One region of the Mesorhizobium sp. NBSH29 genome, then DNA from elsewhere that is predicted to be linked to it. Evidence: riboswitches for the same ligand, from Rfam matches in the RefSeq annotation. Region 1 holds a riboswitch; the other holds the start of a gene.

Region 1 (3,203 bases):
CAGCGGCTCGCCGTCTGGTAGTGTGGCAAGGGCGCCGGCAAGATCGTGCGGGGCGTTGATTGTCATCCAGCCCGCCCCGCGCCGCGCCTGATGCTGCACGATGCGCTCGGCCATTTCATCGTCAAACGCCTGCGCGGTAGCGATATAGGCCCAGGGAGCTGGAAGTTTGGTGACCTCCCGTTCGGCATGCGCGCTCTTGCCGGAGCGCGCACCGCCGAAAAGGAGCGTTAATCTCGCTTGATCAGGCAAGGCCGCGTTTCAGTACCGGCTCGCCCGCCACGGTAAAACGGGAGCGCAACAATCCGACGACAGCGCCCAAAACCATCCAGAACATCAGGTTTGTCAGCGTCGCCGCCACGACAAAGCGACGGAGCAGCTCAGCCGGAACAGCGGTGCCATGGCTCACTGGTTGCGGCGCGCCAATGATGTGCGGCGCTACGATCAACGCTACGCCGAGAAGCGCAAACGGCAATGAATTGCGGAAAGCAAGCAACGCCAGCCCCCCGGCAGTAGCCAACACCGTGCCAATCCACCATGCTTGGCGGATCGAAACATCGGCGGCAGGCATGCCCGGCAGTTCGGGCGGCAGGCCAAGGCCCGGCGCCAGCGTGAAGACAGCAAAGCCGGCGAACCCCCAGAAAAGCCCCTGACGCCAGGACAGAATACCGCCAAGCGCTTCCGATACTGCCACCAGAACCAGCGCAAAGCCGATTGCCGTCACGATGTTCGCAGCCGCTGTATAGGCAAAGCGCTCAAAACCGTCGGCAGGCTCCCACGCATCCTCGCCATGCGCGTGAGCTTCAACAACGGGCGTTGTAGCTGCTGCTCCGGCATTGGCCGCTTGCGTATCATGGTCATGGTTGGCAGGTGCTGCGTTTTCATACGTTTCCGCCGCCAAGATCAGCGGCACGGTGGCAAAAGTCTGCATGGCCGCCATGGCGATACCTGACAATAGCCCGGCGATCGCCGCGATGAACACGACGTTACGAAAAAGGGTCATGGATCAAGCTCCGGCTCAGTGGCAGGGAAAAGCCATCGAATGGCGGTAATCGTGCGCGGCGTTATGGGCGACTTCCATATGTGAGAAGCCGACAAAGCCGATAACGAAGAGCCCGAGCAGAGCCGAAAGGCCAAGCTGAAATGCGCGCGACGCCGAAGAAGCTGCGCTTGTGGTCGTGTGTGTTGCAGTGGTCAATTTCATATTCCTCTCGCCCTCCACCCGAGGGCCTTGGTTGCAGTCGTGTCGCCGGCAGGTCTCCTGGCTCGCGGGTCAATGCTCCTTCCCCGCCTTCCCGGACAATTGATCCAGTGGCATTTGGGGAGGAACTCGCCGCATACAGTTGCGGGGGCAGCCGCGGCATTGGATCGGCTCATCTGAGCTTTCCGTACCGCATTCCCTCTTTCGGTTCTTATCGAAAACCGACGACAGCGCGACTATAAACGAACTTCGCCGCCGGGCAACCGAATTTGCCGGCTGACTTTGGGCCAGAACGCGAAGCGCGTTGACATCATGTCAGCCACCCGCGTAATTTCCCCCTGCCGATGGTCCTTCTCCGGCAACGGAGAGGGTGAAAAGGGAATGTGGTGCCGGGCAGAAATGCCCCTAAACCACAGCTGTCCCCGCAACTGTAAGCGAAGAGCCTCTACCAAATGCCACTGGGCTATTGCCCGGGAAGGTGGGAGAAGGTGCCGACTCGCGAGCCAGGAGACCTGCCATCGAACACGAAACCGGATCCGGGCGGGGTGCCCTGGAACCCGGCTATGGAAACACCGCGCTGTTGAATGGCGCTGGTGGACCCTTTGCTGCACCCCACGAGATTTGAACCGGAGTGCAGTGTGGATATCAGTTCCAGTCCCGATGAACGCGAAGCCGAGACAATGGTCACGGTACTCATCTGCGAAAACTGCCGCGATGAAACGGGCTCAGATGCGCGTCCGCGCGCCGGAGAACATCTGGCCGAGGATGCCATTCGCGCGGCCTCGGGAACCAATGTCCGCATTGAGAAAGTGGAGTGTCTGGGCAATTGCAAACGCCGCCTCAGCGCAGCAATGGTGCGCCCGGGCAGCTGGAGCTATGTCTTTGGCGAACTCACCATCAACAGTGGCGCAGACCTCGTTGCGGGCGCTGAACTCTTTGCTGGATCGACCGATGGCCTCATTCCATGGCGTGGTCGCCCCGACAGCCTCAAACGCGGGCTGATATCCCGCATCCCGCCTCTTAATCCTCTGAAGGAATTAAAATGACTGCATCTTCACAGCGCGTTCCCTGCACCGTCATCACGGGCTTTCTCGGTGCCGGCAAGACGACGCTTTTACGCAATGTGCTGGAGAATGCCGGTGGTAAGCGCCTTGCAATCATCGTCAACGAGTTCGGCGATGTCGGGATTGATGGCGATATTCTGAAAGGTTGCGGCATTGACGCTTGCCCGGAGGAAAATGTCGTTGAACTGGCCAATGGTTGCATCTGCTGCACCGTGGCGGATGATTTCGTGCCCGCACTCGACAAGATTCTGGCGCTGGAGCCGCGCGTTGATCACATCCTCATTGAAACCTCAGGCCTGGCCTTGCCCAAACCGCTTGTTCAGGCATTCCAGTGGCCAACAGTCAAAAGCCGCGTCACCGTCGATGGGGTCATCGCTGTGGTCGATGGCCTGGCATTGGCGCAAGGCCGTGTGGCTCATGATATGGATGCCCTTCACGCGCAGCGGCAGGAAGACGACACGCTTGATCATGATGATCCGGTAGAGGAAGTCTTCGAAGACCAGATCGCGTGTGCCGATCTCATCATATTGTCCAAAAGCGATTTGATGGATGATGCCGGGCGCCAACGTGCCAATGCCATCATCTCGGCCCATATGGCGCGCGCAGTGAAAGTCGTCCCGGCAAGCCATGGCAAGGTAGATGCCTCGGTGCTTCTGGGTCTCGGCCTGGCAGTCGAAGACGACATCGAAAACCGCAAAACCCATCATGATGGCGCATTCGATCACGAACATGATGATTTCGACACCTTCGTCATAGAGCTTCCAGCAATCACCACACCGGCTGATCTGGCGGCGAGAGTGGCGCAAGCCGCTGAAGCGGAGAACGTGCTTCGCGTCAAAGGCTTCGTGGATGTAGCGGGCAAGCCCATGCGTCTTCTGGTGCAGGCAGTAGGCGCGCGTGTCAGCCATCATTTCGACCGCGCCTGGGCGCCCGGCGAAGAA
Region 2 (3,203 bases), 1.4 Mb from region 1:
CGTCTCCCAGTCGGTGCTGACCCAGCTTGTCTCCAGATCTTCCATGATGTTGACACCGCCGGCGGCCTCGATCAACGCCGTTGGCATGGCGAACTTCCCGGCTGTGAACGGCTTGTCCTCGCCCGAATCGTAGAGAAATACCCTAATTGGCTCATTCTTTCCTGCTTTGGCAGCGATATCCGCAAGCTCGGCGCGCCAACCTGCAATCAACCTCGCGGCCTCTTGCTCCTTGCCAAAAACCTTGCCGAGCCGCTCCATGTCTCCGAACAACAGCTCCATCGACGCGCGCGGCCGATTTTTATCGACATGGATGCAGCTTTCAGTCAGCACCAGCGTCTTGATCCCATAAGCCTCCAACCGCTCGGGCGTCACTTCGCCACCCACGCGCATGCCGTAATTCCAGCCGGCAAAGAAAAAATCGGGCTTGGCGGCGATCAGCGTTTCGATCGAGGCATGTTTCGGCGCAAGTTCGGGAATATCCTTGCGCAGAGCCTCGAATTCCGGGCTGAACTTATACCAGCCCGAAATACCGGTCACACCGACGATGGAAGGCTGAAGATCCAGCGCAAACGCCATTTCCGACATGTTGAGATCGTGGATAATTGCTCGGCTCGGGGCGGCATCGAAGGTGAGCGGTACACCGCAATTCTGTACGGTTACAGGAAACCCAAATGCGGGTAGTGCAATCAGCAGATTGGTGCAGACAAGGCCAAAGCGTTTCAACGGGTCAAACTCCGGTTTCAGAAATTATCAGGAAGATCAAAGACTGTAATGTCTCGCTGTTGTGTCGGGTGGCGCAGGCGCAGAACCTCCAGCCCGAAGACGTCGCGAACGGTAGCCGGTGACAGCGCTTGCGCGGGCGAGCCGGACGCGACTGCGCGTCCATCCTCCAAGACCAGAACATCGGTGGCAAAGTCTGGCACCAGCGCCAGATCGTGCAGGACAGCGATCACCGTCAGGCCGAGCCGGGCCACGAGTGCCATCAGCTCGCCGCGTGCTTTCAGATCGAGATGGTTTGTTGGCTCGTCGAGGAAGAGAATTTTGGGCTGCTGCGCCAGCGCGCGCGCAATATGGGCCCTTTGCCGCTCGCCGCCCGAAAGCTGGCAAAGTTCCCGGTCGCGCTTGCCGTGAAGCCCGACACGCACAAGGGCTTCATCGACATGTTCCAGATCGTCGGTCGCCGTGGACTGGCCGGTATGTGGTACCCGGCCAAGCCCTACATAATCAGACAGACGGATACGCCCGTGGGGCGCATCGCTCTGGCCAACCACTGCTAGCATGCGGGCCCGCTCGCGTCGCGTGATGGAATGGATCGGCTGACCAAACAGCTTTACCACACCCGCTCCAGCCGGGATCAGTCCCGCCAGAATCTTCAGAAGAGTGGTCTTGCCCGCACCGTTGGGCCCGATGATCGCCAGCCGCGCGCCGGTATTAATCCTGAGAGAGATATTTTCGACCAGCTTCTGGCCTCCCCGCACGGCAAGTCCAAGACCTTGCGCGGAAACCACCACCTCGCGCACCGGCGTGCTCGGCAAAGCGGGTTCGCACTTAACATTCTCGGCAGGCAGGTCGCAAATCGCGTCCATCCGACAATTCCATCCCACACTTTCGTTCGGGAAGGATGCTGGCAGACCGGGGCGCGCAGGGCGCACGGAAGCTTGAGCAACGCTTCCCGGCACACCCCGTCCGGTCGTCTCAGTCAGATGGCAGGTCTCCTGGCTCGCGGGTCATTACCTTTCACCCGCCTTCCCGGCCTTTCGGCCAGTGGCAAATCCGGTGTCAGGCTATCCGCTCACAGTTGCGGGGGCAGCTGCGGATTGGGTTGATGAGGTCAACCGCACCGCATTCCCTTTTCACCCGAAGCCTTGCGACTCCGGGCACCATCGTGCCAAACGCTAGCTTCTTCGCGTCATCTGCACAAGCGCCAGCATATCGAAGTTTGCCTGCTCAAACTTCGATATGAAGATGAGATGGTTGATCCTGTCAAAATTTTCGGAATGCTCAACTCCCCATCCAAGAGTAAGTTAAGCCACATCGATACAGCGAAGATTTAGCTCCGGCACACAAAAAGAGGACCCGGAAGTTTCCCGCCGGGCCGTAAAATTTAACACGGAAAAAAGCCTATGCAGCCACCTTCGCGGTACCTTCAAGCGGCACTTCCGAGATTGTCTTCAGTATCTGCGAGGCAATCTGGTAAGGGTCGCCCTGACTGTTGGGGCGCCGGTCTTCCAGATAGCCCCTGTAGCCGTTACGAGCGAACGAATGCGGCACGCGGATCGAGGCTCCTCGGTCCGCGATGCCGTAGCTGAACTTGTTCCACGGCGCAGTTTCATGTTTCCCGGTCAGGCGTTTGTCGTTGTCGGGACCGTAGACCGCAATATGGTCCATAAGGTTCTTGTCAAAGGCAGCCATCAGATTTTCGAAATACTCCTTGCCGCCCACTTCGCGCATATAGACGGTCGAGAAGTTGGCATGCATGCCAGAGCCATTCCAGTCGGTGTCGCCTAGCGGTTTGCAGTGGTATTCGATATCGATCTCATATTGTTCGCACAGGCGCTGCATCAGATAGCGGGCCATCCACATCTCGTCAGCAGCGCACTTAGAGCCCTTGCCAAAGATCTGGAATTCCCACTGGCCCTTCGCCACTTCGGCATTGATACCCTCATGGTTGATGCCGGCATAAAGACACAGGTCGAGATGTTCCTCGACAATCTTGCGCGCCACAGAGCCGACATTGGAATAGCCGACGCCCGTGTAATAAGGACCCTGCGGCGGCGGGAAGCCGGCAGCCGGGAAACCGAGCGGACGACCATCCTTGTAGAAGAAATACTCCTGCTCAAAACCGAACCACGCGCCGTCATCATCCAGAACGGTGGAGCGGCTGTTGGAAGGGTGCGGTGTCTCGCCATCCGGCATCATCACTTCGCACATCACCAGAACGCCGTTGGTGCGCGCGCCGTCCGGGAAAACCCTGACCGGCTTCAACACACAATCGGAACTGCGACCTTCGGCCTGCATGGTCGACGACCCGTCAAAACCCCAAAGCGGCATTTGCTCCAGCGTCGGGAAACAATCGAATTCCTTAATCTGCGTTTTGCCACGCAGATTGGGCGCCGGCGTGTAGCCATCGAGCCAGATATATTCGAGCTTGTATTTTGTCATGCCGACCTCGCAAAGACGATTTCAATTCGTGGTTCGCTGGA

What was found. A riboswitch is a leader RNA that binds a small molecule or an ion and turns the genes downstream of it on or off. The one in region 1 is predicted to bind cobalamin.
Region 2: linked by a shared signal. The riboswitch ahead of GA830_RS14425 (ABC transporter ATP-binding protein) and the one ahead of GA830_RS07760 (DUF1636 family protein) in region 1 are both predicted to bind cobalamin.

What each region holds. Positions count from the first base shown of each region.
Region 1 covers NZ_CP045492.1:1,549,433-1,552,635, forward strand. Annotated here, with positions in the region: gene cobU (bifunctional adenosylcobinamide kinase/adenosylcobinamide-phosphate guanylyltransferase) at 1-249, opposite strand, end outside; gene GA830_RS07750 (CbtA family protein) at 242-1,000, opposite strand; gene GA830_RS07755 (CbtB domain-containing protein) at 1,016-1,195, opposite strand; cobalamin riboswitch at 1,232-1,439, opposite strand; cobalamin riboswitch at 1,527-1,732, shown strand; gene GA830_RS07760 (DUF1636 family protein) at 1,879-2,244, shown strand; gene cobW (cobalamin biosynthesis protein CobW) at 2,241-3,203, shown strand, end outside.
Region 2 covers NZ_CP045492.1:2,906,854-2,910,056, forward strand. Annotated here, with positions in the region: gene GA830_RS14420 (ABC transporter substrate-binding protein) at 1-723, opposite strand, end outside; gene GA830_RS14425 (ABC transporter ATP-binding protein) at 741-1,586, opposite strand; cobalamin riboswitch at 1,689-1,900, opposite strand; gene GA830_RS14430 (glutamine synthetase beta-grasp domain-containing protein) at 2,122-3,162, opposite strand; gene GA830_RS14435 (hypothetical protein) at 3,083-3,203, opposite strand, start outside.